Regions from separate parts of the Bacillus sp. OTU2372 genome, predicted to be linked through region 2. Evidence: riboswitches for the same ligand, from Rfam matches in the RefSeq annotation. Region 2 holds a riboswitch; the other holds the start of a gene.
What was found. Region 2 has a riboswitch for glycine ahead of gcvT (glycine cleavage system aminomethyltransferase GcvT). Riboswitches for the same ligand answer to the same signal wherever they lie in the genome.
Positions count from the first base shown of each region.

Region 1: linked by a shared signal. The riboswitch ahead of AAHB15_RS04750 (amino acid permease) and the one ahead of gcvT (glycine cleavage system aminomethyltransferase GcvT) in region 2 are both predicted to bind glycine.

Region 1 is NZ_JASATK010000001.1:993,504-1,009,840, reverse strand. Features, by position in the region: gene AAHB15_RS04760 (DHA2 family efflux MFS transporter permease subunit) at 1-543, shown strand, start outside; gene AAHB15_RS04755 (L,D-transpeptidase family protein) at 669-1,430, opposite strand; gene AAHB15_RS04750 (amino acid permease) at 1,686-3,050, opposite strand; glycine riboswitch at 3,215-3,293, opposite strand; gene AAHB15_RS04745 (AAA family ATPase) at 3,770-5,470, opposite strand; gene AAHB15_RS04740 (hypothetical protein) at 5,711-6,001, opposite strand; gene AAHB15_RS04735 (carbon-nitrogen hydrolase family protein) at 6,235-7,113, opposite strand; gene AAHB15_RS04730 (hypothetical protein) at 7,389-7,628, opposite strand; gene AAHB15_RS04725 (sugar phosphate isomerase/epimerase family protein) at 7,929-8,951, shown strand; gene AAHB15_RS04720 (C-glycoside deglycosidase beta subunit domain-containing protein) at 8,953-9,345, shown strand; gene AAHB15_RS04715 (sugar phosphate isomerase/epimerase family protein) at 9,420-10,295, opposite strand; gene AAHB15_RS04710 (MFS transporter) at 10,326-11,567, opposite strand; gene AAHB15_RS04705 (glycoside hydrolase family 43 protein) at 11,768-13,486, opposite strand; gene AAHB15_RS04700 (C-glycoside deglycosidase beta subunit domain-containing protein) at 13,556-13,966, opposite strand; gene AAHB15_RS04695 (hypothetical protein) at 13,985-14,251, opposite strand; gene AAHB15_RS04690 (sugar phosphate isomerase/epimerase family protein) at 14,320-14,877, opposite strand; gene AAHB15_RS04685 (AraC family transcriptional regulator) at 15,075-15,896, opposite strand; gene AAHB15_RS04680 (DUF5597 domain-containing protein) at 16,020-16,337, shown strand, end outside.
Region 2 is NZ_JASATK010000014.1:74,626-90,962, reverse strand. Features, by position in the region: gene AAHB15_RS19915 (YqhG family protein) at 1-349, opposite strand, end outside; gene AAHB15_RS19910 (DEAD/DEAH box helicase) at 327-2,015, opposite strand; glycine riboswitch at 2,227-2,316, shown strand; gene gcvT (glycine cleavage system aminomethyltransferase GcvT) at 2,545-3,651, shown strand; gene gcvPA (aminomethyl-transferring glycine dehydrogenase subunit GcvPA) at 3,669-5,015, shown strand; gene gcvPB (aminomethyl-transferring glycine dehydrogenase subunit GcvPB) at 5,008-6,468, shown strand; gene AAHB15_RS19890 (rhodanese-like domain-containing protein) at 6,556-6,939, opposite strand; gene AAHB15_RS19885 (lipoate--protein ligase family protein) at 7,132-7,968, shown strand; partial or broken gene AAHB15_RS19880 (ribonucleotide reductase N-terminal alpha domain-containing protein) at 8,298-9,086, shown strand; gene AAHB15_RS19875 (hypothetical protein) at 9,310-9,537, shown strand; gene AAHB15_RS19870 (LAGLIDADG family homing endonuclease) at 9,515-9,970, shown strand; partial or broken gene AAHB15_RS19865 (vitamin B12-dependent ribonucleotide reductase) at 10,403-12,142, shown strand; gene AAHB15_RS19860 (C40 family peptidase) at 12,300-12,752, shown strand; gene splB (spore photoproduct lyase) at 12,896-13,921, shown strand; gene AAHB15_RS19850 (patatin-like phospholipase family protein) at 14,002-14,886, shown strand; gene AAHB15_RS19845 (SA1362 family protein) at 14,984-15,376, opposite strand; gene AAHB15_RS19840 (DUF1385 domain-containing protein) at 15,434-16,337, opposite strand, start outside.

The sequences.
Region 1 (16,337 bases), on a different contig from region 2:
AGATGGCTTGGTGTCATCGGCTTAACCATAACGGTTATTACAACATGGCAATTTACTAAATTAAGTATGACAACAAGCTATACCCATCTCCTTCTCCTTTATGTATTTAGGATGTTTGGTATGTCATTCATTATGATGACGATTATGACTGAAGGTCTTAACCAATTACCTCGTCACCTAGGGGCACACGGTACGGCTGCATCCAATACGGCAAGGCAAATTGCTGGAAGTATTGGAACTGCCTTCCTTGTTACCGTTATGACATCAAGGTCAGGGGTGCATTATGGTGAATATATTAGTACAATGACTAGTGCGAATCCATTCATCGCAGGTCAATTTTCACAGCTTAGTCAAGGCTTAGCAGCGTTAACACACATGCCGGCTGCCGCTGGTAAACAACTAACTACCTATGTGCTTTATGGGCAAGTCATGAAACAAACCACAATAGATGGGATTAATGATGCATTTATTGTCGCTACCATTATTGCCTTTATAGCCCTAGTTTTAGTATTCTTTGTAAAACGGGCTCAGATACAAAAATAAAATATCATTAATTAGATAGAGGATTCCCAAAAGATTAATTCTTTGGTAATCCTCTATTTTTTTGTATAGATTGAATATGAAAAAGCCGCTCAGCAAAACTGAGCAGCTTAGAAAATGAATGACTGTTATAGTCCAAGGGCTTTTCTCGTATTTGGTCCTACAACGCCATCTACTTGCAGGTGATGGGCTCTTTGAAAGTTTCGGACTGCGCTATCGGTGTTTGCTCCAAAGATGCCATCAATCCCTTTGGTGCTGTATCCAAGAGATGTCAGCTTCTTCTGAAGTGTGACTACTTCAGGTCCCCTGCTTCCTTTTTTAAGAGTTTCCCCGATTGTAGTTACAGGGACAGTAGGTGTACTTTTCCCACCTTTCAATCCATTGGCTACAGCAATCGCATCGAATGAACTATTCGAAGTGGTAATAACAACCGGAGTATTCACTGGGACCTGATTGAATAGCCACTCTACCTCATTATCGTACATCCGTACACAGCCGCTGCTCACATACCCGCCAATAGAACTTGGGTTGTTGTTTCCATGAATTGCATATGTTGTTCCCCACGTTCCGCGGGCATTTAAACCAAGCCAGCGATTGCCTAGCGGGTTGCGAGGATCTCCTCCTGGGATGTGTCCCGTGTAGTATGGACGGTTAACAATTTTGTTAACAATTTTGAATTTGCCTTCAGGCGTTAAGGAACTACTTCGTCCTGTTCCTACTTTAAATTGTTTTTTCAAGACGCCGTTTTCATAATAAGCCAGGCGGTTGTTTGCTTTGTTAATGATAATAAACTTGTTGACAGTAGCCGCCGAACTAGAGGGTACACCAAAACATAAGCTAAACAACAAAAGAAAAGCCAAACTAATAAAAATCAACCATTTTCTTTGCAAATTTGATCCCCCCAACACCCCAATTAAATTGACTAATCCGTGTATCTTATGTTGGCTGGCATATCCACATTACAAATTTGTTAGCAATATTACAATCTAGTTTTCTGTGTTACACCCAGCCTTCCATTATATTAATATTTCTACATATTTTTCCTTTTTCCTTTTTAACGAACAAAAAAATAAACTATTTTCTTAAAAAAAGAACTAACCCACTCATATCTGTGTGGGTTAGTTCTTTTTTGTATTTTTTAACTATTAGGCAGATATTCTTATGTTCTTGTCCTTGTTTCTTTTAAAAGAGTACAATATAAATAAAAGAATAAACCATATCGGTGTCAATAATAAAGCTGTCCGAGTTGATTCAGCAAACAACATAACAATTAGAATAAAAACAAATAACGCTAAGACTGCATAATTAATAAACGGCGTAAATGGAGCTTTAAAAGTCGATTTTTTTCGCAGGTCTGGACGTAATTTCCGATATCGTAAATGACAAACTAAGATAATGCCCCAAACCCAAATAAAACAAATTGCACTGATCGTTGTCACAATGCCAAAAGCTTGTTCAGGAATCAGCTTGCTTAAAAGGGCTCCGACTGATAAAACAAGTGCTGAGACCAATAATGCGTTACTTGGTACATGATTTTTATTTAATTTAGAAAATGGGGCTGGGCCTTGGGCTTTAGAGCTTAAATTATATAAGATTCGGCTCGTCGAAAACAAACCACTGTTACAGGCAGATGCCGCTGATGTTAACACAACGAAATTTATTATTCCTGCTGCAATCGGTATACCCACCAGACTAAACGTTTTTACAAAAGGACTGTTATCAGCATTTAACTGTGTCCATGGGTTGATACATAAAAGAATGAACAGTGCTCCCACATAGAAAAAGAGAATTCTTAACGGAATTTTATTAATCGCTGACGGGATATTTTTTTGAGGATTGGCTGTTTCTGCCGCTGATACACCCACTAATTCAACGCCGACATAGGCAAAGACTACCATTTGGAAAGATAGTAAGAAACCTGAAACACCGTGTGGAAAAAGACCGCCATATTCCCAAATATTTTTTACAGAAACGGTTGCCACATCTGTTTTGAATCCTATTACTAATAAGATAACTCCTATTCCAATTAAAGCCAGAATCGTGATGACTTTTATTAAGGCAAACCAAAACTCTAACTCTCCAAATAGTTTTACCGTTAATAGATTAAGCCCTAATAATAGAACTAAACAGACGATGGCTGGAACCCACTGCGGGATATCAAACCAATATTGAACATATACACCAACGGCAATGATATCAGCCATAGCGGTCATGATCCAACAAAACCAATACGTCCATCCAGTTACAAATCCTGCCCATGGTCCGATATAGTCCTCAGCAATGTCTGTAAAAGATGTATAACCCGACTTTGATAGAAGCAGTTCTCCTAAAGCCCTCATAACAAAGAAACAGGCGATGCCCACAATTACATAGGCAAACATAATTGATGGGCCTGCTAACTGGATCGCCCTTCCTGATCCTAAGAATAAACCTGTTCCAATCGTTCCGCCAATCGCAATCAATTGTACGTGACGGTTCTTTAAATCCCTCTTTAATTCTTGTTGTGCCACTTGAAACTCCCCCTAATGGTAGTAATAATTCTTCTTGTGCATGTGAAATCATGAACAAGAAGTGAACCAATTAAAAAAGAGATTGGAATTTCTCCAATCTCTTCAGGGCGAAAGAATAACAAATAATATCTATTACTCTTTTGTGGTAGAATAATAAATAGTCTTCGTACTCTTCTGTCCTTTTGCCTGAGATTGTGAACCCTTCGGCGCCGCTTGTCACGCGGTCTCTCCAGAAGCTGCTCCTGCTATAGTGTGATCCATAGCAATCATAGCTTGCTAAATATTTAATTTGTAAAGTAATGAATGATTATTTAGCATTCATACTCAGAAACTAAACTATCGTTGAATAATTTATAATTTTAGTAGTATTAGTTCTATTTGTCAACAAATAAATTTATGTACCGTTAAAATGGCCATTTTTCAAGTATTGAAACTTGCGAAATCACGGATGGACAGGTGGCTAATACTCCGAGCTTTAATACATGGACATAGTATGTAAAAATGATGGTAGAATATTAGAATTAACTTTCTTAACGTTACTAAAGAACAAAAATGGATGGTAAGTAACACCATCCATTTTATTGAGATTTGATTGAGAATATTTCTGCAGGTTTGTTAATAGGTTTTGTCCTCAACAAACCTTGTTGAAAGCACTTCCTCCGGTTTCTCGAAGAGTTTTGTCCTCAAGACCCCCTATTGAAGACACTTCCTATACTTTTTTAATCGTTTTTGTCCTTATCAGATGAATCTAATAAAACTTGACTCTGTGACTCTAGGACTTCTGCACGACTTTGGCCATACAGCCCGACATAGATTTGCTCTATCTCTTCGCCTGTTAAATCGCCACGCTTCAGGAGCTCCTCGGCAATCCGGTGGACAAAGTCAGCATTATCATTTACAAGCTTCTTAACTTTGGTCATCTCTGACTTTAAGAGTTCATTGATTTTGGATCGCAGTGCTCTCAGTCCGTCCGAACGTGAACCGACCGCGAGCCAGCTGAATAATTCTTCACCCATGCCGACTATCCCTAGATAAGCGCCTGCAAGCTCTGTTGCCTGCCTCAAATCAGAAGTAACCCCATTTAATTTTTTATTTAAAAACTCTTCTTCCACCGCACGTGCTGCCAAACAAACTTGTATTTCTGCTAGGATCTCTTTGTCGGTCCGATTATATCGTTCATGCGTTGGTTTCGTAGCTGCGAGTCCTAGGGCACCACCCCTGCGGATAATGGTCACTTTCCATACTCGTTCATGAGGCTTTAGGAGAAACTGTGCAACCGCATGACCGGCCTCATGATAGGCAACATTTCTTTTTTCATCCTCACTCATGGACCTAAGCGGCTGTTTTAGCCCCCATTCATATGTCTCCATCGCAGCACGGAAATCTTCATAACTAGCAACCTGAGCTCCCCGTTGATGGGCAATCACGACTGCCTCGTTTACAATGTGTTTAATTTGTGCTGGAGAATAACCAATCGTATCAAGTGCCGCCCGCTCAGGGGTAATAGAAGAGTCCCTTTTTACCTTTTCAAGGTAGTATTGGAAAACATCGATCCGACCATCGTAGTCAGGAGAATCCACCCAGAGTTTTCGGTCAAAACGCCCAGGCCGAAGCAAGGCTTGATCAAGTACATCGGGAAGGTTGGTTGCACCAACCGTTAAGACTGCAGGCCGGTCCGCCTTCTTTTTTCGAAGACCAATTGACCGAAGCAACTTGGAGAACCAGCCGTTATCGATATTTGGCGGGTCCATTTGTAAGAGCAGTTCATTTAGCAGACCCGAACCACCCATTCCCATGAGTCCGCCCATCATTCCTCCTGCTCCGCCTCCTGCCTGACGGCTCATTCCGATGGCGTCAATTTCATCTATAAAAATAATACAAGCACCATACACTTTTGCGAGCTTACGGGCCTTTTTATAAAGCCCCATTACTTTAAGGTTTCCAACACCAAAGAACATATTTTGAAAACTAGGTGCAGAGGCGTAAGCAAAAGGAACTTGGGCTTCATTTGCAATTACTTGGGCAAGGTAGGATTTCCCAGTCCCTGGCGGTCCACATAGCAGTAATCCGCGGATGGCCTCACCACCCATCTCCTTAAACTCTTTTACTCCCTTTAAAAGGGTAACAATGCGTTTCGCATTTTCGACAATCTCTGGGTTTCCCCGGTAATCGTCCCAGGAGGAGCCCGTTTCTCCTGGCAGGATCCAATAGGTCCTGCCGCGAGCAAGGAACCAGAATAGGGCAACAAACTGGATAATCATGAACAGCATGGCAAAGAGCAACTGCAGTAACAAACTGACAATACTGATCACGACACCCCAAACTGTCGGTCCACTATTAAGCAAATATATACTTATAATGACGACAGCTGCGGCCCAGAGGATGATTTTCCGCCACTTTACCCACCGATATTTCCTCATGGCCCCACAATCCTTTCTGAATATTGCAAAAATTTTACAAACAATCCGCTTGATTGGTGCCGATTTACTGGTGGAGCACCACAGATTTTTAATCTAGAATACTGATATTTATTCTTATTTATCGTAAGTCATACCTATTGGTAAAAGGTAAATTTATTGGTTGATTTACATAGATTTTCTCCCTGTAGTGACATTATTTAAAAAACCCTCCAATAGGCATGGAAGGTTTTCTAACGGGGATTATTTAAATTTTTTTATAATGTCTAATAAATACTTAATTGCAACGCCAAGGCCGCCCACGAAAAAGAATGCTATTAATATCCACCCAGTAGGATCAATCGGGAACATGGAGATGAGGAAGTTCAATGGAATAACATAATATAAAAGATCCTTCAAGTAACCTAAAATAAAATCTGAAGTTAGCGTGCCTTTCCAGAATGATTTTAAAAATCCTAATAAAAGATCAAGAATCATTAGTCCAAAAACGGCCCACATTGTATAAAGCATCCAATCTGAAAGTGTAAATGTCATTTTTTATCACCACCTTGATACATGATATGCTTGTAACAACGGCTGGTGAGAGTAGATGAAAAGTTTTGTTCACAGAATATTCATAAAAAAAAACATACAAAAAAATGCACCCTTTAATTTGGGTACAATAGTAAATTAAATTTATTTTAGTACCTGCTCCATTCTTCAACTGGAACAGGTTTTTCTTGGTCGAAAACAAAAAATTCTTTTCGATACATTGTGCCCCTCCATTTCTAACTGAGAACAAGCCTATCGGTTTCCCAATTCGGGTAAAAATCTGTACGTCGGTCACGCCAGGTTGTAACAGAACCCTTTTCACGTACCTGATATAATAGCTCTAAATTCAGATCTGCAGTGACAATCATATCCTGGTTAATCTCCCCTTCTACCATGATGCCTTGTGGAGGGAATGGGATATCATTAGGTGTGATGACTGCAGCCTGTCCAAAATTTGCACGCATAAAATCAACGGTTGGCAACGAACCGACGGTACCAGTAGTTACGACATAGACTTGATTTTCAATCGCTCTGGCATGACTAGTATAGCGGACCCGATGGAAACCATGGCGGTCATCCGTACATGATGGACAGAAAATGACATCTGCTCCTTTCGCCTTTGCCATTCGAACGATTTCTGGGAATTCAATGTCATAACACGTTAACATAGCGATTTTCCCTTTTTCTGTTTCAAAAACCTCTAATGCATCGCCGGCACTCATATTCCACTCATTTACTTCTGTTGGGGTAATATGAAGTTTTGCCTGTTCTGCCACCCTGCCATCTGGGTAAAACAAATGCGCAACATTATATAGTCGATCTCCCTTACGAATCACATGGGTTCCACCAACAATGTGCATCTTGTATGCCTGAGCTAAATTAGTAAATAAAAAACGGTATTGTTCAGTAAAGTCCGGTAATTCTTGGATGGTCAACGCTTCCCCATTAGCGTTACCAATTGACATGAGCTGAGTCGTGAAAAACTCAGGAAATACAATAAAATCGGATCCAAATTCTTCTGCTGTTTTTATATAATGCTCCACTTGATTGGAAAATTCTTCAAAGGAGTGAATCGTGTGGAGATAATATTGAACCGCTGAGACTCTTAATTGCATTTGATCCCCTCTTCCTAATTAATTCTTTATACCTATTATCGGCGAAATATATAAAGCGAACAAGTACGCACTTTTTAATTACATAGTGTACAAAAGTATACTGTTAAGGAGTATTGACCTAAAATAATAATTATAGAACAAATACGAATATACCAGCTTACATAAATAAAAAAAAGAGACAATGTTTAACAAAACATTGCCTCAGTTTATTTATAGGTTGTTTTACTTTTTTCGTGTCCGCAATCTGCCCATTTGAGATTGCAGTCTCTCAATTTTTAATGATACATAGACATTACTTTTTCTAGATCAGATATTAACTGATTAATTTCATTTTGTGATAAGCGTACAAGCATTTGATCGTATAATGTTATAATTTGCCCATCCTCCTCATCCTTATGTTTTTTCAAATAATCATAGATATTATTTATTTGGTTTTCTTTAAGGACAGATTCTAATTCGAAATTTTTCACTTTCTGTAAGGAGAATTCATTCATCAATGAATCAAATTCACCCATAATAATACTCCCTTGTAGGAACATAATTCCACACCCTTTAAGGTTATTTTGTTTAATTTGCCCCTAGAATATGACAAAGAATCATTTTTAAAAAAATATAAGGAACTAAATGTAGTTGAGGTTAAAAATCACGATATGATTTTTAACTTTTTTTGCATTAAAGAAATGTATATAAAAAATAAGACGCTAATTTAACACTCTTTAGATAAATAAAAAAAGGGAACATAGAGCATGGCAAGTTATGATAAGTATGTAAGCGACATCATATATCAGAATAAAAAGATGAAGGGAGATTTATCAATGAGCAAAATAAAAACATGCGTTAGTTTATATAGTCTGCAAGATGAATATTTAAATAAACGTATGAGCTTAGAAGATATTTTTAAATTTTTGGCAGAGAATGAAGTAGAAGGAATTGAAATTATTCCCGATCAGATGCTGCATAACACCCCCCATCCTTCAGAGGAAACTTTGGCAGAATGGGACAGGCTGATAAGTACCTATAAAATGAAGCCTGTCATTGCAGACGTGTTCTTAAATACAAATTTGTACAAGAATAGAGAATTAACGAAAAAAGAATGTGTTGATTTACTAATTGAAGAGATTAAGCTTGCCAACCGTTTAGGGATTAAATTAATTCGATTAGTATCGATGGTTCCAGCTTTTGTTATCGAGCCATTATTATCATATGCTGAAAAATATAATGTTACGTTGGCGCTGGAAATACATGCCGGTTTGAGCTTTGATGTTCCAAAAACACAAGAATTTATTAATGAAATGAAACGATTGAATTCTCCTTATGTAGGGCTTGTTATTGATACCGGAATTTTCTGCCGCAAGCTGCCAAGAGTAATGGCTGATTATTGTAAACAACATTTAGGTACAAAGCAAGAAGTTATTGATTATATCAACAACATATTTGCCCAAGGGAAAGATCCTAGAAAAGTAATCTTAGAACACGGTGGCTTTCCAGCTGACCTAAAAAAATTATTGATATCGGAGGCTGATCACTTCTTCGCGCATTTCTCAGACGGTTATGAAAACGAGCCTTACAGCGTTTTAGATGAATATATCCCATATATAAAACATTTCCACTTTAAATTATTTGAAATGACAGAAACTGGCGAAGAATATTCTATGGATTATAAAGGGATTCTCCAATATCTGTACGAAAAAGGATATGACGGTTACGTTTCTACAGAATATGAAGGAAATCGCTGGGTACTACCTGGACATCCTATGGTGGAAAAAGAACAGGTCTTAGCCCATCAGGCACTGATTCGAAATTTTATAAAAGAGTTAGAGGGACAGGAGGTCTATTAAGATGTTTGATAATAATGTGTTTCTTGAGAATACATGTAAAAATATTGAAGAAACAAGTAAAACTACAGGATTTGAACTAAAAACCAACATTACTTACTATCGAGGCATTCCACTATCCATGGTAAATGATATTCGTGTCGAAGTAGACGGCGAAAAAGTGCCTCGTGAGAATATTTTATGTTCAGTGGACGAGGTTGACTGGTTTACGTTAGATGAAATGGAAACCGTTACGACCTATAAATGGGAATATGGCGAGCCATTAACGGTTCGAGTTTGTAAGGATGGCGGTTTATCTAAAGGCACTCATGAAGTTGCATTAGATGTTATCGTTCGGACTGCCTATATACCTGTACCTTTGGCGGGAAGAAAGGTTAGGACTGTAGAGATAGCTTAATCGAACATCAATTGAATCAATCAGCCCCATGCTTTTACAAGCATGGGGCTGATTTTTTTTTATTAATCTATAATTTATTTAACTAATCCCTGTATGGTTTCCTTCATTACGTTCAAATCACTCTTAATACTTGTGAATTTATCCCCGATCTGACCTTCATTTTCCACTATTGCGTAACGGATGTATCCTAATTCATTTAGCTTCTTATGGTTCTCTTCGAAATTTACAATCCCGGTGCCAAGATTTACAAAATCTGTAGGCTTCACATATTCTGTATATATTTTCATCGGATTTGGATCTTCTTCTCCCTTCATCACTGTAAATAAATTGACTGGCTTTACATGCTTGCCCAAGTCCTTTTGATGAATTAGATCACAGCGAGAACCTAGTTTTTCTAGCAATGAAATGGGTTCATATCCGCCTCTCATGGCCCAAACGAGGTCTAGTTCAAACTTCACAAATTCTGGGTTTGTATTTTCTACTAAAAGATCAAATAATGATTGGTCTCCGACTCTCTTAAACTCGTGAGCATGGTTATGATAATAAAAATTGATCCCCGCTTCTTTACACTTTTCCCCAATTTTATTTAGTTGCTGTGCGGTTTGCAGTGTGTCTTCTAGCCCTGATATAAAAGCCATAGGGAAAACAATCGATTTACATTCAAGTTCTGCATTTTCCGCGATAATCTTATCCCAATCATTATCCATAATCGATTGACCTGGCGCAACACCTTCATGGGCTGCAAAAGCATTTAACCCCAATTCATTAAACTTCTGTTTTATGGCCGAGATCGTAAAGGTATCACTGTACCGCTTTCCATTAGAAAAATTAGCCGTGATTAATTCTATATTTTTATAACCCATCCCTGCCACTTTTTCTAAGGTGCCAAAATAGTCTTCGTTTAGTTCTCTAAATACTGAAAATAAGTTTAATCCAATTTCCATTGTCATAGTAATTTCTTCTCCTTCTTATTTATATAGTTAGGAAGATTGGTTCTGCCCACTCATTATCGAGATAAAATCAGAATTCCTTCTTGCTTTTTGATTCCAAATCGCACACATAACCATACTTCCTAGTAAAATAAATGCACCAAACACAAAGGGTATATTATAGGAAACATCATATAATATACCTGCTAACGAAGGCCCAATGATATTTCCTAAGCTGCTATAGGCATTATTCATACCAGCAGCGAAACCTTGGTCTTTACCTGCCATTTTCGATAACAACGTATTGATCGCTGGGCGAAGAATAGAAGTAAATAAGAAAAAAAATACATTCATAATCAACATGTATAGAAAGTTTCCAGATAGCAATACAAAAACCATTGATACTGCAGAGAGGATAAAACAAGTATTAATAACTTTAATCTCATCAAAACGACGAAGCAGCCAATCTACCAACGCAGCCTGGATTATTACCCCTACCAGGGCACCAACAGTTAGGATGATAGAAATATCTTTAGGTGTATAATCATATTTCTCGCTAACATATAATCCATAAATTGCATCAAAGTTTGCTAAACCAAATGTCATTGTTAAAACCAGTAATAACAATACAAAGTAAGACACCTTATAAGATCTTAAAATATCATGAACCATTCCATCTTTCTCTTGCTTAGAGTTCCTAGCGGCATATTGTTGTTCCTTTGACAATGTCTCCGGTAAGAACAAGAATGAAACAACCATTGCGATACCTGCAGCAAAAGCAGAGGCAAAAAACGGTACACGTATCCCAAATTCAGCTAGGAATCCACCTAGCCCTGGGCCAATAACAAAGCCGAGCGAAATGGCCGCTCCCAATAACCCCATTCCCTTCCCACGATTTTCAATTGTTGTAACATCGGCGACATACGCCATATTTGCAGGTACTAGTATTCCGATACCGATTCCTCCTATTAACCGGGAAAAATAGAGAAGCCATAAATCTGAGGCAAAACTAAACATTAGCTGTGACAGCATGATAATTCCTAAACCAGCAATGGTAATGATTTTTCTCCCATATTTATCTGATAACTTCCCACCAAACGGAGAAAACAGAAATTGGGTCAACCCCGTTGCAGCTACGAGATAACCTTGGTCTTTACCAGTTGCTCCTAGGTCTAGAATAAATTTCGGGAGAACAGGAATTGCTAACCCTACCCCGAGCAGGGCAATAAAAATATTCACCATCAGAATTAATAATGGCATATTCATTTTTCTTAATAACGTAAACCTTTGCATCAATTTTCTCCTATTCTTAAAATTAAAACCTTATTTAATTTCATCATACACCTCCTAATCACTAATTTAATTTCACTTTTTTAATCCTTTTGCGTAGCAATTTTTAACCTAACTTATTGATTTTTTTCAAATTAAAGAAAGAGATTAAAAATCTACTTATGATTTTTAACCTCTTTAATTACCATCTATTATTAATCATTTTACACATGAAGAATTGCCTGCACGTTACAGCTTAATCCAGTTTCTGTGTAATCAAACCACTCGAACTCCGCACTGTTTTCACTTTCTTTACCATTGGAACTAGCAAACATGCAAAGCATGGTCCCAACCATACCACCTACTGATTCAGGATTTAATTTCCTGCCATCTGCATTTTCATAAAGCAGCTGGAGATTTTCCTCTTCTTTTCCAAAATAGAAGTTATACGATTGACCCTCTGCAGAAACCTTGAAGATGATTTCTTCACCTTCTACTTCAGTTTTAGCAAGCTCCTTTTCTGTTGTTATACATTGAAATTGAGGCTGATGAGGGTAGCCGTTTATCTCGCTCGTACACTGGACCAGCCTCAATATTTGCTTTCCTTTTTCCAACGAACGCTCCAACCGGAATTGATGATTACAAGCCTGCATAATCGCTAAACCAGCAGTCTCATTCTCCTCGGAAGCTAGGAAGTTCATCTTTGTTGCCATACTGAAATTGGCATGCAGTTGTCTGCGCCCAATAAACCCAAGGGTTGAGACATTTTTATCCACTTCTGTCGCAGTAATGTCGACTTTACGTATCTCCTGGCTAATGGAACGAGGAAGAAGTTTCATCGTCAGCTTACTGTCTGAAAGCGAGTAAAAATTCTCATAAGGGGTCCCAAAGAAGACCCAATCCATACCAAGTTTCTCACCTTCAAAGTCATCCCTCACTGGAATTACTCGTTCTGAATCTGCAGGAAGATCTGGCGCCCGATAACTCCATTCGACTTTACCTGTACCAGGACTGATAACGGGCCATCCTTCTTCCCATACGACTGGTGCAATAAAGGTTTCACGTCCAAGATTCTTATGATAGCCTTCAATTAGACGAGAACCGAGAATGACGGCATACCACTCACCGTTTTTCAGTTCAACCAAATCCGCATGGCCCACATTGCAAATCGGATAATGTTTTCCGAGATGACGATGAGTTAAAATGGGATTTCCCGCATAGCCCTCAAAATCATTAAAAATAGTTTTACTACGTGCAACCGTTACGGCATGGAAGTGCTCTGTACCTCCCTCAGCAATCACTAAATAATAGTAGCCGTCTTTTTTGTAAAGATGCGGAGCTTCTGGTGAAGCGCAATTTCTTAAGGCCCCTCCCCAAATTGTCCGTGCTTCTCCAACAAGACACATCCGGTCTAAATCAATTTCACTAACCCAAATCCCCTGAGCAATTGTACCGTCCGGATTTGTATCCTCTCTTGTACCTGTAAGATATGCTTTCCCATCATCATCAAAAAATAAAGATGAATCAATCCCAGGGCAATTCTTGAGCCAGTAAGGATCTGACCAGGGACCACGAGGGTCTTTAGCCGTCACAATAAAGTTCCACTTATCGCTAACATTCGTCGTAATCATGTAATAGGTACCGTTGTTATATCTTAATGTTGGTGCCATAATCCCCGTTGTCATATGATCTGCCGTAACATGTAGCTGCGATTTTCTGTCAAGGATATGACCAATCTGCTCCCAATTTACTAAGTCTGTAGAGTGAAAGATTGGGACGCCTGGAAAGAGAGAAAAACTCGAGGTAATCATATAAAAATCATCATCTACCCGACAGATGGAAGGGTCTGGATAGAATCCCGGTAAAATTGGATTCATTAACTGTTTTGTCATATTTAAATTCACTCCAGAAATGGTTCCGTATTTTGTATCTATCAAATTCATATATTATTTACCTCCTCACAAATACCAAGAGACAGTATAAAACTGTCTCTCTGAAAAATTCAAAAAGAATCAAACCAAAATTAATATCCTCTTGTGTGTGCCGGCACCAAGAACCGTATCAGCAACTGGAGGAAAATAGGAGCAGCTATACGTATAGCTTACTTCAATATCGTGGCTCCCGGCTTCTAGTCCGCCTTCTTTTGCTACTGTAAGCGTTGCTGGCTCTAAAATACCCCAATGAACATCTCCAAGTGAAGACATTTCAGCTTGTGTGTAGGTATCACCATTAATTGTCCATGTGATCTGATCGCCAGAAAAAGTTTCCCCATCTACTGAAACCGTAGCTGGGCGTAATTGAGAGAGCCAGAGGCCTCGATAATACAAAGATCTTATATTAACCTGGAAGCCGATGATTTTTCCATTTTTCTCGACATTTTTTAATCCTCTCGATTGGATGCAAGGTTTTTCTAACATAGTCATAGCTATTCACCCTTTCTCTTATTCTCCCAAAATTCTTTTCATCATTACATGTTGTTTCCGAACTTGTTCTTTGGCGTAGCCGGTCACGTCTTTGTTTGGGCCTTCGTACTCGCTTACCATATAACCGTCCCAGTTATGCTCAATTAGGGTATTAATGATTTTTTCATAAGGAATTGTCGTCTCTTCAAAATCATCTGACATTTTTACGAATTTAGCATGACAGCAATACACATATGGTAACAATGGGATAATGTCCTCTACTGGACTATGTTCAGATGGAGGCATGATAAAATCATCGGGACCCCATTCACTTGCAGGTAAAGCTTGTGTCTCAAATACACCGAAGTCGATGTTTAATCCAAAAACTTTGTTCCTGTCTCTTTAATAAACTCAACATAATCGTCTACCATCTTAGATTTCAAAAGTGTTGGAGCATGAATCTCCGGGCACATACGGACATTGTACTGTTCTGCTAACGGAAGCGCCATTTTGATAAATTCCTGCCAGTTTTCTACGGGAGTAAGATTATCATCGATTACGCCTAATTTGGTCCGAAGAATGGTAAATCCAAGTCTGTTTGCCAGTTTGAAATCACGTTCCAACATTTGTAATGATTCTTCTGAAGTAAGATGTCTTCCCTCATACAAGCGTGAATCGACCCAATGTCCGTATTCTGCCGGTACAATATTGTATTTTTCTATTAATCTATCCCAAGTTTCCAGCCATTCCTCACTTGGACTTGGGTAGCCTTCAATATGTGAGTTTGCTAATATTTCTAATCCTCTTGCGCCGATATCGTTCATTTCGGCAAACATGTCTTCTAATGTCATGGTTACACCAAATTCGCCCGCATAACTATAAAGAGAAACTCCTCGTTTTGGTTTGCTAAGATTCCGAGCTTCATTATTCATTCCAGTTTACTCTCCTTTTCAATTTACAATTGATACCGCTTCCACTTTAACTATAAAGTTTATTTCTGCTAAATACCTTTACTTATTTATCTTAATAGATATAGATTTTATTTCATTTTGTCTCTTTCATTCTTAATAAATAAAAAAGGATAAAAATCATAGCGTGATTTTTATCCATACTTGACAGTTCCAACTTCCTAATGCAGTTCTCGGAATTTCGCTGGTGTCATACCTTCTTTTTTCTTAAATACCATCCCAAAATAACTAACATCTTCATACCCGCACCATCTGCTAATATTCTTGATTTTCTCGTTCCTATCATTTATGAGTAAAATTTTCGCATGGGCTAAACGAACATCTGTAATATAGTCAAAAATAGAGAATCCATTCATTTTTTTAAATAACTGACAAAGATATTCTTTTGACAAACCAGCCATTTTTGCTAATTCTGCCAACATAATAGGCTCTTTAAAATGCTCATTTATGTAGTCCATAACTAGATGTACTTTCTTATTCTGATTTAGAAGGGACTTCTCATTTAGCAATGATGTTGATTTTACAATTTCCAATAAAATTTCATAAAGTACTCTTGAAAAATCATACATTTCCATTCGGCTATCCAGACTATAAATAAAAAATAATTCTTCCATATATTGCTCTACCTTTTCAATATCGGTTAGTTTATAAATACCGGATTGCTTAATTCCTATGTTTTCAAACAAATCCTTTGTCCCATAACCTGTAAAACACATGAAATGAACAATCCATTCCTTGCTCACTCCGTAATATTTATGACCAACGTTTGGGAAGAATAACATCCCACTTCCTTCCTCTACAACATACTGTTTAGTGTCTATTTCTAGCACACCGCTTCCCTTGATAGCTTGAATCCATTGAAAAAATGGCAATCCTGAGGGTCTGTTTATGTATTCCTGCCTATGATTTAAACCTAAAGAATATAAAACAAAAGGAAGTTTTAAGTTTTGTTCTGTGTATTTTGTAAAAAAGACCTTATTCATAATTAAGAACACACCATCCCGAGCTTAATATATTCATATTCACTATAATATTTTAAGATTTTTTTTAACAATAATATTTATTAAGATATTAATATAATCTTATCATGAAAGGATGCTTTAATCATGTCTACTATCCCTCATATTAAAAAGAACAATGATATTCCGACATTATACGTTCATGACGACCCCTTTATTGCATTAGCGGGAGAAATCCATAATTCCAGTGCCTCGAACCTGCAATACATGGAAAAATATGTTTGGCCTAATTTAAAAACATTAAATATGAATTCTGTTATTGTCCCTGTTTACTGGGAATTAATTGAGCCCGAAGAGAATCAATTTGACTTTACCATTGTTGAAGGACTGATCAACCAGGCGCGTGAAAATAACATGCATCTTATTTTCCTTTGGTTTGGCTTATGGAAAAATTCAGAATCTATG
Region 2 (16,337 bases):
AGGCCGTTTGGCTTTGGATGTGCTGATGATTTTCATATAAGCGGATATAACTTGCCAACTTTTTGGTGGAATCGAATATTTGGTGAAGCCGGGGTGAACCAAAATGGATAATTTCTCCCTTCATATTTTCCGGTGCTTTTTTTTGATCAGTGATAAATGTTAACCTCATAGGATTTGGGATGCCGCCTGTTTTTTCGAGATAGTGCCAGTAAAAGGGCCGATTCATTAATTCTTTATCAAGCTCAACGGTTAACTGGACGATTAAATATCCAGGATTATTCTCAATAATGGGGCAATCGTTTGCTTGAAAATAGGTAAGAAGAAAATCATGAATTTCCTGCTGCTGCATGTGATTCATCCTCCTTCATTGATTGCGCAAATTCAATCATAGATGATAAATTCTCCATTTTAATTCGCATTTCACCCTCAGAACTAGACTGGCCAAAAATATCAATAAGATGGTCTTCAATATTACCAAATTCTAGCTTTGTTAGGATATCGTCCAATTCACCGATAACTTTTTCAAAAAGGTGGATTTTTTCGTAAAGCAACTTTAAAATATGCTCTTCAACTGTACCCTTGATGGCGAAATTATAAATCATGACATCCTTTTCTTGACCAAGACGATGAATCCGACCAATCCGTTGTTCAAGCCGCATCGGATTCCATGGCAAATCAAAATTAATGATATGATTACAGAACTGCAGATTGATTCCCTCACCGCCGGCCTCAGTAGCAATAAGGACTTGTGCATGTTTTTGAAACAATTCCCTCATCCAGTCCTTTTTTCCACGTTTGAAACCTCCGCGAAAGGGGACAGAGCTGATTCCGTGCTGCTTTAAATACCACTGAAGATACATCTGGGTAGCACGATATTCAGTGAATATAATCACCTTATCATTTACCTGCTGAATTAATTCAAGAGCTTTTTCTGCCTTTGAATTTTGCTGAACAGCTTCAACTTTCTTAATTAAAAACTCGATTTGTTCTTCAAAAGCAGGAGTTGGATTCTCTTTCTTTTGCAGCATGTTTTTAAGGGTATAAAAAACAGCCTCTCTGCTTGAGCAAGCCTCACGCTGTAAGGTCATCACCGAAAAAGCACTGGTTTGAACCCAATCACCTTCACTTTTCAGCACCGAAATAGAATCATACAGATTCTTCTCAGCAGAAGAGAATTCAATTGGTATGGTTTCAACTTGTCTTTTTGTCCATTCAATACCAGTGTCAGCGCGGCGATTTCGAATCATAACCTTATTCACTAATTCTTTTAAATGCTCATCATCATTTAACGAGCGGGCATCTCTTTTATATTTTTCATAGAAGGCCGTCTCACTGCCCAGATGCCCAGGCTTTAGGAGTGAAACGAGATTAAAGATCTCCTCGATTCGGTTTTGGATCGGTGTGGCGGTTAATAATAAACAAAATTTCTTTTTAAGGTTTTGAACAAATTCGTAGTTTTTCGTTTTGTTATTTTTAAGTTTATGTGCCTCATCAATGATAATGAGATCGTAGTCCAGTTTGTTGATAATGTCCCGATGAGGATTTCGTTTCGCTGTATCAATTGAAGAAACAACGACATCGCACTGTTCCCAGACATAGCTTTTCCTTTGGGTAACGGCCGGGATAAAAAATTTGCTATTTAGCTCAATCGCCCACTGGGTAACCAAAGATGCAGGAACGAGTATTAATACCTTTTTTACTAAACCGCGAATCATGTATTCTTTTAAAATCAGCCCAGCTTCAATTGTCTTTCCAAGCCCCACTTCATCAGCTAGAATAGCTTTACCATTCATGTTTTCAATCACCTGTTTCGCTGTTTCAAGCTGATGTGGAAGAGGTGTTAAATTAGGAAGATGATTTGGAGCTTGTAAGCCTTCAAACTCCGGGATGACCAAATGTTTTTCAACATCGATTGCTAATTTAAAAAGCTCCCAGTTCCCCCACGGACCATCGTTGTCAATTCTATGTAAAAAATCATCCTGCCACGAGGAATCAAATTCAATTTCAACCGACATTATTACAGCTCCTTTTCATACATTGTAATATCATCTGTTTGCCAATTATTAAGACCGTCTGCTGCCTATCGTTTTCTTATAAAATGATTGCTCAATGTTGTAGTTTAATGGTAGGATGATAATAGCTTAGAATGTTTTAAATATTTTAATAAAGTAATTTATTTTTTTAAGTATAATTAGTATTACCAAATTGAAAAATATTATAATGCGAATGATAGCAAGGGGAGAGACTACGAAGAGTAGCGCCGAAGGAGCAAGCAGAAAATGTGAATCTCTCAGGCAAAAGAACTCTTGTTTGACGCAGCTCTGGAGAGCGCTGCTAGTGTTTGTTGCAGCCACCAAAGGGGAAAACCGCTTAAGGGTAAACTTTCAGGTGCAAGGACAGAGACCTACTTAATTTATTAAGGAGGTTTTCTGTCCTTTTTTATGTTTTAAAAAAAGTCGAATTGTTTCACAAAAGTTTAGGGAAATAACTTTTATAGAATTGTTGAACCTATAAAAATGTGGATCAAATGAGGGGGATTAAGGGATGACTGAATTAAAACGTACTCCACTTTTTGCAGTGTATAAAGAACACGGCGGGAAAACCATCGATTTTGGCGGGTGGGAGCTGCCTGTCCAATTTTCCAGCATAAAGGAAGAGCATGAAGCGGTCCGTACAAAAGCAGGTCTGTTTGATGTCTCCCATATGGGGGAAGTGGAAGTAAAAGGGAAAGACAGTTTACAATTTTTACAAAAAATGATGACCAATGATATTTCAAAAATTAAAAATGGCGGTGCTCAATACACGGCAATGTGTTATGAAAACGGCGGAACGGTGGATGATCTGCTCGTATATAAAATCGAGGACCATCATTATTTACTAGTTGTTAATGCTTCCAATATAGAAAAGGACTATAAATGGCTTCTGGATCACGTTGAGGGGGATGTTTTCCTTGATAACTTGTCTGAAAAGACAGCCCAGCTTGCGCTTCAAGGTCCGCTTGCAGAAAAGGTCCTGCAAAAGCTTGCAGGAGATACAGACTTAAGTCAAATTGGCTTTTTCAAATTTATGCAAGAAGTAATTCTAAACGGTAAGAAGGTACTAGTATCAAGAACAGGATATACCGGTGAAGACGGTTTTGAGGTTTACTGTGATGCAGCCGATGCGGTTGACCTTTGGAAGGCCATTTTAGAGGCAGGAACAGAGGAGGGTATTCTTCCATGCGGATTAGGTGCACGTGATACCCTTCGTTTTGAATCTGTGCTGGCACTTTATGGGCAAGAGCTTTCGCCTGAGATCTCTCCCCTTGAAGCAGGAATCTCCTTTGCCGTGAAGTTAAATAAGGAAGCTGACTTCATTGGGAAGGAAGCATTACGAAAACAGAAGGAAAATGTCTTACCAAGGAAATTAGTAGGAATCGAAATGATTGACCGTGGTATCCCTCGACATGGATATTCTGTTTATAAAGGAGAAGAGCTTATCGGAGAAGTGACAACCGGTACACAGTCGCCTTCTTTAAAGCGAAATATTGGTCTTGCTCTTATTAAGACCGAATTTGCCGCACTAGAAACAGAGGTAGAAGTGGAAATTCGTGGTAAACGGTTAAAAGCTAATGTAGTTCCAACACCTTTTTATAAAAGAGAAAAGAACTAACGAAGGGAGTTAGATTTATGAAACATCGCTATTTACCCATGACTGAACAAGATAGGACGGCTATGCTCGAAACCATTGGTGTTTCTTCCATAGATGAGCTGTTTAGCGATATCCCCGAAAAAGTAAGATTCAATGGCGAGTACAAGATTAAAGAGGCTAAGTCTGAGACTTCACTTATGAAGGAACTGTTTAAGTTAGCTGACAAAAATGCTGACCTCAAACGAAATGTATCTTTTCTAGGTGCAGGTGTTTATGACCATTATATGCCTGTTATCGTGGACCATGTTATTTCTCGTTCTGAATTTTATACGGCTTATACACCTTATCAGCCGGAAATATCCCAAGGTGAACTTCAAGCAATCTTTGAATTTCAAACGATGATTTGTGAATTAACCGGTATGGATGTTGCCAATTCCTCCATGTATGACGGAGGCACCGCCCTTGCAGAAGCGGCGATGCTAAGTGCAGGACATACAAAACGGAAAAAGATTGTAGTTTCGAGCGCTGTTCATCCTGAGTATCGGGAGGTCCTTAAAACATATGCAAAAGGACAGAATCTTGAGGTAATTGAAGCTCCTATCAAAGAAGGTGTAACAGATGCTGAAGCCCTAAAGAGCTTAGTCAACGAGGACGTTGCGGCTGTAATCGTTCAATATCCAAACTTCTTTGGCCGAATTGAGCCTTTAAAAGAAGTTGAGGAAATTATTCATACGTATAAAGGCCTGTTTGTTGTTAACAGCAATCCGTTATCTTTAGGTGTATTAACTCCTCCTGGTAAGTTCGGTGCTGATATCGTTATTGGCGACGCCCAGCCATTTGGTATCCCAGCAGCATTCGGGGGCCCGCACTGCGGATATTTTGCGGTTACCAACAAATTAATGCGTAAGGTCCCGGGGCGACTAGTTGGTCAGACTGTTGATGACCAAGGACGCCGTGGTTTTGTGTTAACACTCCAAGCCCGTGAACAGCATATTCGCCGTGAAAAGGCAACTTCCAATATCTGTTCAAACCAAGCACTTAATGCCCTTGCTGCATCAGTTGCCATGACTGCTTTAGGTAAAAAAGGTGTCCATGAGATGGCAGCAGCCAATTTACAGAAAGCACATTATGCTAAAACTGCTTTTAAAGCAGCTGGCATCGAAGTTGTATTTGATGGGTTCTCTTTTAATGAATTTGTTGTTAAATTAAATAAACCTATTAAAGAAATCAATCAAACTTTGTTTCTAAAAGGAATCATCGGCGGTTACGATTTAGGACGCGATTATTCAGAGCTATCTAATCATATGTTGATTGCGGTAACTGAACAAAGAACAAAGGATGAGATTGATACTTTTGTGAAAGAATTGGGGGATTTGCATGCATAACCAAGACCAAGCACTGATTTTTGAACGTAGCACTCCCGGCCGAATCGGTTATAGCCTACCGGAAATGGATGTACCAGAATTAGATGTCAGCACTCTCCTGCCAGAGGGGTACCTGCGTGAAGTAGAGCCAGTACTCCCAGAGGTTTCCGAACTTGATATCATGCGGCACTATACAGCACTTTCAAAAAGAAACCATGGCCTGGATTCGGGATTTTATCCACTTGGCTCATGTACAATGAAATATAATCCAAAAATCAATGAAAATGTGGCCAGGTTCAATGGTTTTGCTCATGTTCATCCACTACAGGATGAAAGCTCTGTTCAAGGGGCGCTCGCGCTTTTATATGACCTTCAGCAGCATTTAATTGAAATTACCGGTATGGACGAAGTCACCTTACAATCTGCGGCAGGGGCACATGGTGAATGGACAGGATTAATGCTCATCCGTTCTTACCATGAAGCAAATGGTGACAATAAAAGGACCAAAGTAATCGTTCCGGATTCTGCTCATGGTACTAATCCTGCTTCAGCAACGATAGCTGGTTTTGAAACCATTACGGTTAAATCGACTAATCAAGGCCTTGTCGACCTGGATGATTTAAGACGTGTTGTAGGTGATGACACAGCTGCATTGATGTTAACTAATCCAAATACGCTTGGCTTATTTGAAGAGCAAATCCTTGAAATGGCTGACATTGTTCATAATGCAGGCGGCAAGCTGTATTATGACGGTGCCAATCTAAACGCGGTTCTCTCGAAGGCTAGACCTGGTGATATGGGTTTTGACGTTGTCCACTTAAATCTTCATAAAACTTTTACAGGTCCTCACGGCGGAGGCGGTCCTGGTTCCGGTCCTGTTGGGGTGAAAGCAGATTTAATTCCGTTTTTGCCAAAACCTATTATTACCAAGCGCGGAGATGAATATATTTTAGACTATGATCGTCCGCAATCAATTGGACGTGTAAAGCCGTTCTACGGAAATTTCGGCATCAACGTTAGGGCTTATACGTATATTCGTTCCATGGGACCTGATGGCCTAAAAGCGGTAACGGAGTATGCGGTCCTAAATGCCAACTATATGATGAGAAGACTGGCGGAGTATTATGATTTGCCTTTCGATAAACATTGTAAACATGAGTTTGTGCTAAGCGGTAAACGTCAGAAAAAATTAGGGGTACGGACGCTTGATATAGCCAAACGTCTGCTTGATTTTGGCTATCATCCACCAACCATTTATTTCCCGTTAAATGTCGAGGAATGTATTATGATTGAGCCGACAGAAACAGAATCAAAAGAAACGCTTGATTCCTTCATCGATAAGATGATTCAAATTGCCAAAGAGGCGGAAGAAAATCCTGAAATCGTTCAGGAGGCACCACACACAACCGTTGTGGGGCGAATGGATGAAACTTTAGCAGCTCGTAAACCTGTATTAAAATATCAAAAGGCTTAATAATGTAAGGTCAGATCCATCGAATCTGGCCTTACCTTTTTTAAAAATAAATAGGGTTCCGGAAGTAGATCCGGAACCCTTAGCCGATTATTTCTTTGTTTTTACTTTACCAGTCCATTTTTTAAATCCGCCTTCAAGCTGGGTTAAGTCCCTATAACCTCTACGGTGTAGAAATTGTGCTGCACGTGCACTGCGCATGCCGCTTTGGCAATACAAATATACAGGCATATCTTGGCGGATTTCCTTCATGCGCATTTTCATTTGAGACATTGGGATATTGCGTGCTCCTAAAATATGGCCGCCCTCGAACTCGTTCGGTTCACGAACATCTATTAGTTGTGCCTTTCGATATCCTGCACGGAATTCTTCTTCTGATACCGTTTTAACTATCCTCTTTTGATAAAAGTAGGTAAAAACGGAGTAGATAATAACGGCTAAAACAATAATCAATAAAGTATAAAGTGAATTCAACTTCTATTGCTCCTTTCAAGCTTTACTGCACTAGTATTTATTATATAAGTCATTCCATTAAAGATAAAGATGAAAAGGAAAAACTTTTTTACGGTGCCTAATAAAATTATACCAGAAACATCTCATTTTGAATTCCAATCAGATTTTGGTAGACTAAAATGTGTAATAATTATAGTTAAATGAGGTTTTAATATGAAAAAAGAAACTTGGCGATTTATCGATTCTGGTAATGGTTCACCATCTTTTAATATGGCTTTGGATGAAGCTTTACTTGATTGGCATAGTGAAGGTGAATTTCCTCCAGTTATTCGATTTTATGGGTGGAATCCGCCCACTTTGTCTGTAGGTTATTTCCAAAAGGTGGAGAAAGAAATTGATATGGATGCCGTTAAAGAGCATCAATTAGGGTTTGTTAGAAGACCAACAGGCGGCCGCGGTGTTCTCCATGAGCATGAACTTACATATAGTGTCATTGTTTCGGAAGATCATCCAGAGATGCCTAAAACGGTTACAGAGGCCTATCGTGTTATTTCTGAAGGAATTTTAAAAGGTTTCCACCATTTAGGACTTGAGGCTTATTTTGCGGTTCCAAAGACAGCGGAAGAAAGAGATGCATTAAAAAATCCCCGCTCAGCTGTCTGTTTTGATGCCCCGAGCTGGTATGAATTAGTTGTCGAAGGCAGGAAGGTGGCAGGAAGTGCACAAACTAGACAAAAGGGTGTGATCCTCCAACACGGTTCTATTCTTCTGGATTTGGATGAGGACAAGCTATTCAGTTTATTTAAATATCCTAATGATCGAGTGAAGGAACGGATGAAGAAGGCATTTAAGGATAAGGCGGTTGCTATTAACGCAATAAGTCCCCGCAGAATAACACTTGATGAAGCCAAAGAGGCTTTTTATAAAGGGTTTGCTGAAGGGTTAAATATTGAACTGGAACCATACCAATTAACAGATGAAGAGCTTGCTTATGTGGAGAAGATTGCAAAAGAGCGTTACGAAAGTGATGAATGGAATTTTAAAAGATGAGCTAAGGAGCGGCGCATGCCGCTTTTTCTTTTTGGCTATTACTTTTAAAAAAAAAGAGGCAAGCCTCGAAATTTGTTAAAATATCTTGTTATTTGCCGAAATTCGGCTAATATCTTTTGTTTACTTCTAATTCTAGTTTTTTTTGCGTTTGACAAAATGAATGTTATTTGCTGGTCATACAATATATAGTAGTGTCGAAAATATTTTCGGTACTATATGTTGATTTATAATGTGTAACTATGGTAACTTAAATTTATTAAGTCAACTAGATATAGCGATCCTACTAGAATCTAGCATAATATAGAGATTTATATAAAGGAGTTGTTCTCATGTCTGTAGTTTTTAGACAAAAAATGAATATTGATTTTGAAAGGTTGAATGAGGATATCCGCCTATTCCCCCAAGTACATCCGGTTACCCCAGATATGAAAATAACTCATAAAGGTGTTTCAAGATTGGTTATGCTTGATCGTTACACCTTTAAAGACACAGCAAAAATTACTCTAACAGCTGGCGACTTTGTAGTTTTAACCATTAAAGAGGATCCAAAATTTCCGGCACGTGGTCTAGGTACGATTTTGGAGATTGATTGGGAAAAGAAAAAAGCGAAAGTTTTGGTTGAAGAGGAATTTAGGGGAGTGCTTGATGATCCTGAAGAAGCATCAACAGGAACCATCATCAGGTCTCTTGATGTGATTGAGAAGCCATTAGAACTCTTCTATGAGCAGATTGCGAAGCGAAATGCTACTGGTCTTGCTGCGGTAGAAGAAACGGAAGAGAAACGCTTAGAATGGACAGAGAAGTTTTATCAAGAGTTGGTAAACCTGAACTTTATTCCTGCGGGCCGGGTTCTTTATGGTGCAGGGGCCAATACGGATGTTACGTATTTCAATTGTTATGTCATGCCGTTTGTACCGGATTCACGTGAAGGAATCTCAGACCACCGTAAGCAGGTCATGGAAATCATGAGCCGAGGCGGCGGTGTTGGAACAAATGGTTCAACGTTAAGACCGCGCAATACATTAGCAAGAGGCGTAAACGGTAAATCATCTGGTTCAGTATCATGGTTGGATGATATTGCTAAATTGACTCATCTTGTTGAACAAGGTGGATCCCGTTAACTAACACCATCGGCGGGATTAAAATCTCGTGAATTGCTGGAACACCCTTAGAGCTTTATCAACCACAACGTGACTGGCAACGGTGAGCGTGATGGTTTGAAAATGATAAGGATTGGGCAATCAGCAGCGAAGCGTCTCTGGAAACGGAGACGAACGTTCAACGACTATTGAAACTCCCTAATTCTTACCTAATACCTAAATAAAAAAGGCGTGATTGAAAATGGATGAAATGGGAGGAGTAAACCATAACATACGGAGACGTTCTTATGGGGCACGAGACAAGGAAGAACTAATTGAACAAATTGTATATCTCCATAATAAAGGTTTTAGCCAAGTAGATATTGCCATCCAGTTGAAATTAAATCGTGGAACTATCAAACGTTGGAATGATGAGCTAAGATTTATTAAACCACATAATGAACGCGGTGAAATTCCGAAAGAAAAATAAAGAGAATGAACAAAATAAATATTCTTTAACAATAAATTCAACTAAGATGTGTAACGATTTAATAAAACTTGGAATCGACCCCCGAAAAACTGGTAAAGAAAAATGGTTATCTTTTAATTGTGATACTCTAGATTGGGCTTTTTTAAGAGGTTTTTTTGATGCGGATGGTCATATTAGAGTATATATGAGAAATGGTTACCTAAAAGCCAGGATGGGATTTACGGGCAATGTTGAAATGCTAAAATCAATCTTGTTTTATCTAAAATCAAGAGGGTTCGCAAAAAATGTTAATTCTATCACTGAGAAACAAGGATGTTCAGATTTATACATTAGCAGCATTTGTGATATCCGATTGATTTACGAAGAAATGTATAAACATGGAGATATAAAGTTAAAACGAAAATTAGAAAAGTTTTCTTCCTTGATGATATAGTCTGATCTCATTTGAAAGGATGAGAGCTAGGCAGAAATGACCTGGCCACTCAACAGGTTTGAGTGTAACAAAAAGCGTGGAGCACAAATGATAATGTTGGCGGATTAATTAAAGATGCACTAGTCCGCGTCATTCAGAGATGAATGACTAGAAAATCGGGTGAATTGCGGGGAAATCCTTAGAGACTTGCAAGCTACAACGTGACTGGAAACGGTGGACGTGAAAGCTTTAAAAATTGCAAGTATTGGACAATCCGCAGCCAAGCGTCATTGGGCATAGTTAATGGCGAAGGTTCAACGACTAGAGAGTGAGTCCCAACAATAAACTCTCATTAAGCGCCCGGCCCCTAACAGTGAATACTGAGGGTGATGATATAGTCTAGACCGTCTGCAGACAAGCAGAGAAAATATCCTGAAAGGGACGGTATGAGCGTGGCATCCAGACATTATTGAATTTATTATTTCAAAAATGCAGAATCCGAGAATCCTACGATTCTTAATTGAAAATACAAACGATGAAACCATTAAAAAACACGCAAAGGATAAACTTAAGTTTACACCTTTAACTCCTCAAGAAACTGCGATGTACCAAGGGATTGTAAATTATAAAACAATTCCTGGATTTGGTGGTTTTGATGAACATAGCATTGCTCATGCTGAGGAAAAGCTTCTAACTGGTGGAAATTACACTGTTCATAATTCTGAGTTCCTAACCGGTGCAAATATTTCCGTATGTTTAACAAAGGAATTTATGGAAGCTGTAGAAAACGATGGTGAATATGAACTCCGATTCCCATATGTTGAACACTACAATCATGAAGAAATGAACATTTATAATGAAGAATGGCACAAAGTCGGTGACGTGCGTGAGTGGGAAAAACTTGGATACAAAGTTCGTGTCTATAAAAAAATTAAGGCAAAAGAACTTTGGAATTTAATTAACATCTGCGCTACCTACTCTGCAGAACCAGGTATATTCTTCATTGATAATGCCAACGACATGACAAATGCTAAAGCATATGGACAACAAGTTGTCGCAACTAATCCATGTGGAGAACAACCACTTGCACCATTTTCCGTATGTAACCTTGCAGCAGTAAACCTTGCTGAAATGGCAGATAAGGAATCTAAAACAGTTGATTTTGAAAAACTAAAACAAACTGTAGCGGTCGGTGTACGTATGCAGGATAACGTTATTAACGCTACCCCATACTTCTTAGAAGAAAACAAAAAACAAGCTCTTGGTGAGCGCCGTGTAGGCCTTGGAGTCATGGGATTACATGATCTGTTAATCTACTGTGAAACGGAGTATGGTTCACCAGAAGGTAATAAGCTAGTTGATAAAGTATTCGAAGCGATTGCAACAACTGCTTACAGAACATCTGTTGAATTAGCAACAGAGAAGGGCAGCTTCCCATTCTTAACAGGTGAAACACCTGATGAAACAAACCGTTTAAGACAGGCATTCATTAACACTGGTTTTATGAAAAAAATGCCTGAAGATGTTCGCGAATCTATACTCGAAAAAGGAATCAGAAATTCACATTTGCTAACAGTGGCTCCAACTGGATCTACTGGGACCATGGTCGGAGTTTCGACAGGATTAGAGCCTTATTTCTCATTCTCTTACTTCCGCAGTGGACGTCTTGGCAAATTTATTGAAGTTAAAGCCGATATCGTTCAAGAATATCTAGATCAGCACCCTGAAGCAGACGCTAACAACCTGCCAAACTGGTTCGTTGCGGCCATGGAGCTTGCACCAGAGGCCCATGCAGATGTACAATGTGTCATCCAGCGTTGGATTGACAGCTCCATCAGTAAAACCGTTAACGCACCAAAAGGATACAGCGTAGAACAAGTAGAAAAAGTATACGAGCGTCTATATCGCGGCGGTGCGAAAGGCGGTACAGTATATGTTGACGGTTCACGTGATTCACAAGTATTAACGCTTAAAGCAGAAGAAAATACAAATGAACAATTATCTATGTTTGATGAAAAACCACATCAACACGTGGTTCTTGTAGACACAATCAGTGACCTTCGCTCAACAGACGTAACCATCGGTTCTGAGGTCGGTAATACATGCCCAGTCTGCCGCAAAGGAAAAGTTAAAGAAATTGGCGGCTGCAACACATGTACAAACTGTAATGCACAATTAAAGTGTGGTTTATAATAACTTTTTAGAGGATGGAATTAGCTTCCATTCTCTTTTTTTATTCAGAAATTATTTCAAAATAACTTTGTAACCATATTGTAATATAGCTGTGACGTGCCTGTTATCCTTTCCTAGTATAGTAAAGGTATCAAATCACCCAAGGGGGAATAACAAAATGATAAAGAAAATAATTGCAGCATTTGTAATCACAGCTACAATAACTACGTCTTTATTTGCAACCTCGGGTGATAAAGCAGAAGCGGCATATTATCATACAAAAGCAATTTCAGTAGCGAAAGCAAACCTTGGTGTTCCATATAGATGGGGCGGAATAACTCCTATAGGTTTTGACTGTTCTGGACTTGTAAAATATTCTTTTGGTAAGGCTGGAGTACCATTGCCACGCACCGCAGCGGACATGTTCTATACAAAAGGATATCGCGTAAGTTCACCACAGGTTGGAGATTTAATGTTCTTTGCCCCTACTAAGGCAAGCAGACCAACACACGTAGCGATTTATATTGGTTCAGGTAAAATGATTATGGCCTCTTCATCTAAGGGTGTCATTATCACCTATACAAGCAACACATATTGGAAACCAAAATATATTGGTGCAAAACGTATCTAAGTATAAATGAAGGAAGAGTATCGGTAATCCGATGCTCTTTTTTTGCGCTTTATAGATGGAAAAACTTCTCTCCATTATTATTTATTATCTTCCCTCACACAACTCATACTACTAAAAAACAAACAGAAAAGAGGGAGTTAGTTATGGACCCTTTTATGCCACAGCTTGTCTATATCGAGCCCAAAGCATTAGAATACCCCCTTGGCAGGGAGCTAAAAGAAAAGTTCACCAAATTAGGTCTCGAGATTCGCGAAACCACTTCACATAATCAAGTTAGAGGAATACCCGGTGATAACGAACTGCAGCAATACCGCAATGCCAAATCAACTTTGGTTGTAGGAATCAGGAGAACTTTAAAATTCGAAACGTCTAAACCATCTGCTGAGTATGCTATTCCGCTCGCAACCGGATGTATGGGCCACTGCCATTATTGTTACTTGCAGACAACCCTTGGAAGTAAGCCCTACATCAGGACTTATGTTAATTTAGATGAAATCTTTGAGCAGGCACAGAAATATATGGATGAACGTAAACCCGAAATTACACGCTTTGAAGCGGCCTGTACATCCGACATTGTCGGATTAGATCATCTAACCCATTCTTTAAAGAAAGCAATTGAATTCTTTGGACAATCCGAATACGGTCAGCTTCGTTTTGTGACAAAATTTCATCACGTCGACCATCTTCTCGATGCTAAGCATAATGGAAAAACAAGATTCAGGTTTAGCGTTAACTCTCGTTACGTGATTAAGAACTTTGAGCCCGGAACCTCTTCCTTTGAAGAACGATTAAAAGCTGCCCGTAAAGTCGCTAATGCCGGATATCCATTGGGTTTTATCGTTGCGCCTATCTACATGCATGACGAATGGAAGGAAGGATATCGAGAATTATTTGAGCGGCTAAGCGAGGAACTTACAGGTGTAGACATCCCAGATCTTACTTTTGAATTAATTCAGCATCGTTTTACGAAACCAGCAAAAAATGTTATTGCCAAACGTTACCCAAAAACAAAGCTTGAAATGAATGAAGAAAAAAGAAAGTATAAATGGGGAAGGTACGGTATTGGTAAATATGTCTACCCAACCGAAGAGGCAAAGGACCTTGAAAGTACCATCCGAGAATATGTCCAGGAATTTTTCCCTAAGTCGCGAGTCCAATATTTTACTTAAATTTTTTACTTGTCCGCCGTACTATATTCGAATCATGCTGACTAAAGATGTAACAAGTTCATCTTTAGGAGTGGCTGCCCATGAATATAGACGGCGTTTTTTCTGGAGGGGGAATTAAAGGGTTCGCCCTCATAGGAGCCTATGAGGAACTCGAAAGCAGAGGATTTAAGTTTGTTAGGGTCGCGGGAACAAGTGCAGGTTCAATTATTGCCGCGTTAGTGGTGGCAGGTTATACAAGTAAAGAAATATATGAATTGGTGGATGAATTTGATCTGCCTAAATTACTTGATTCCCGAAAAAGCATAATTCCTTTTTCAATCGCTAAATGGCTGCTCGTTTATTGGAAATTAGGCCTATATAAAGGAAATGAACTTGAAAGATGGTTGAAGGAGAAACTCGAAGCAAAAGGGTTGAGGACATTTTCAGATCTCCCTCCGGATACACTAAGATTAATTGCTTCGGATCTTTCGAACGGACAAATGGTGGTATTGCCCGATGACTTAGAAAAGTTCGGAATAAACCCTGGTTCTTTTTCAATTGCAAAGGCCATCAGAATGAGCTGCAGTATTCCGTATTTTTTTGAACCAGTTAAATTGCGGTCAATAGATGGAGTGAATGTTATAGTGGATGGGGGAGTGTTAAGTAATTTTCCTATGTGGCTCTTTGATAAAGAAAATGTAAAAAAGGTCAGGCCTGTTCTGGGCATAAAGTTAAATCCAAGCGAATATGAACATGAAAAACATCAAATCAAAAACGGTATTCAATTATTCGGGGCCTTATTTGAAACGATGAAAGACGCTCATGATCAAAGATATATTTCTAAAAAGCATGTCGAAAATATTATATTTATTAAAGCAGAGGGTGTTTCTTTAACCGAATTTAACCTTACAAATGAAAAGAAACAAAAGTTATTTGAGATCGGCAGGGAACATGCAAAGAAGTTTTTGAACCGATGGAGTTATTAAAGGTGTGTTATATAGCTTGCTTCAGCGCCTAGGAAAAAATGAACTACTTTTTTCCCTGTTCAAGGAGCTGAAACTTTTCTAATAAAAAATCGAGTGTCTAAAAAGACGCTCGATTTTTCTTTTTACCCTTTTTGCCGTCGATAACGGTCAAATGAGCAGGTGATTTCTTTTTTGTCTTGGTGCTTTTCTTTAATGAAGTTAAAGTCCCCAGAGAGGAGGTCTTAGCAGTAGAATCTCCACTCTTTTGCTGTAATCGTTTTTTTGATTTTTTAGCTGCCTTAAGAAATGCCCGCTGCTCTTTTTTCTGAGGGCTCGAATTTGAAAACCTTCGAAAAAGGAAATAAATGACTAAACCGATCAATGCGACGACAGCTATTCCCTGAATGAAACCGGCAGGATTTGCTGTAAATGAACTGACAAGTCCTAGTAATGCAAGAATAATAAGTACCCCAACAATAATCGTTGATGTCCGATTTTTCAAGAAAGCCACCTCCCTAAGAGCATCTTAAGCATTTTTTTATTCTTTTAAACACATAGGTATAAAGATTTAGACAATTTCTTCATTTTTTGAATCAAACTCTGTTTCTTGCTCTCTCTTTAATAATTCTTGGAAAGAGAGAATGGCGACTTCTACTTGGTCATTACTTGGTTCTTTTGTCGTTAACAATTGAAGCCAAAGTCCAGGCAGACCCAGATACTTTAATACTGGAATATCTCTCAATTTGTTGGTTACCTGTAGGACCTCAAAGGCAATCCCTAACACCACAGGTATTAAAAGAATACGGTCAACAACCCTCAACCAAAGCGGTGTTGTTGGAACAAGTAAATACACAAAAACGCCGACAATGACCGTAAATAAAATGAAACTGCTGCCACAGCGATAGTGCAGCCGAGATTGGGCCTGCACATTTTCAACTGTTAATTCTACCCCCGCTTCAAAGGTGTTTATTACTTTATGCTCAGCACCATGATATTGAAACACTCTTTTTATAAGAGGAGTTAGTGAAACAAAATATATATATGATAGGAGCAGTAAGAGCTTAAAGAAGCCTTCAACAAGTACTTGAGCAAAATCTGATGGGAAAATTGGTTTCGTCAGGACAGCTAAAAAAACTGGAATTAATGTAAAAGCAAATTTCCCAAATAAAAACGAAATGACTCCTATAACGGCTACCCCTAAATACATCGTTAATTTTGAAACTTCTTTTTCTTTAATTGTATCATCATCTTCAGGATCAACATCATATCTTTCAGTGGAAAAGTTCAAATGTTTTGAGCCATTCGCACTAGCTTCAATGATTGAAATGATACCACGAAGAAACGGAATCCTTTTTAAAATAGATAAAGAAGGATTGGTTTTCCGTGGCAAGTGAAAGTATTCTACAGAACGATCTTTCCTGCGGATAGCGGTAACGTAATGATGTTTCCCGCCAAACATTACACCTTCAACG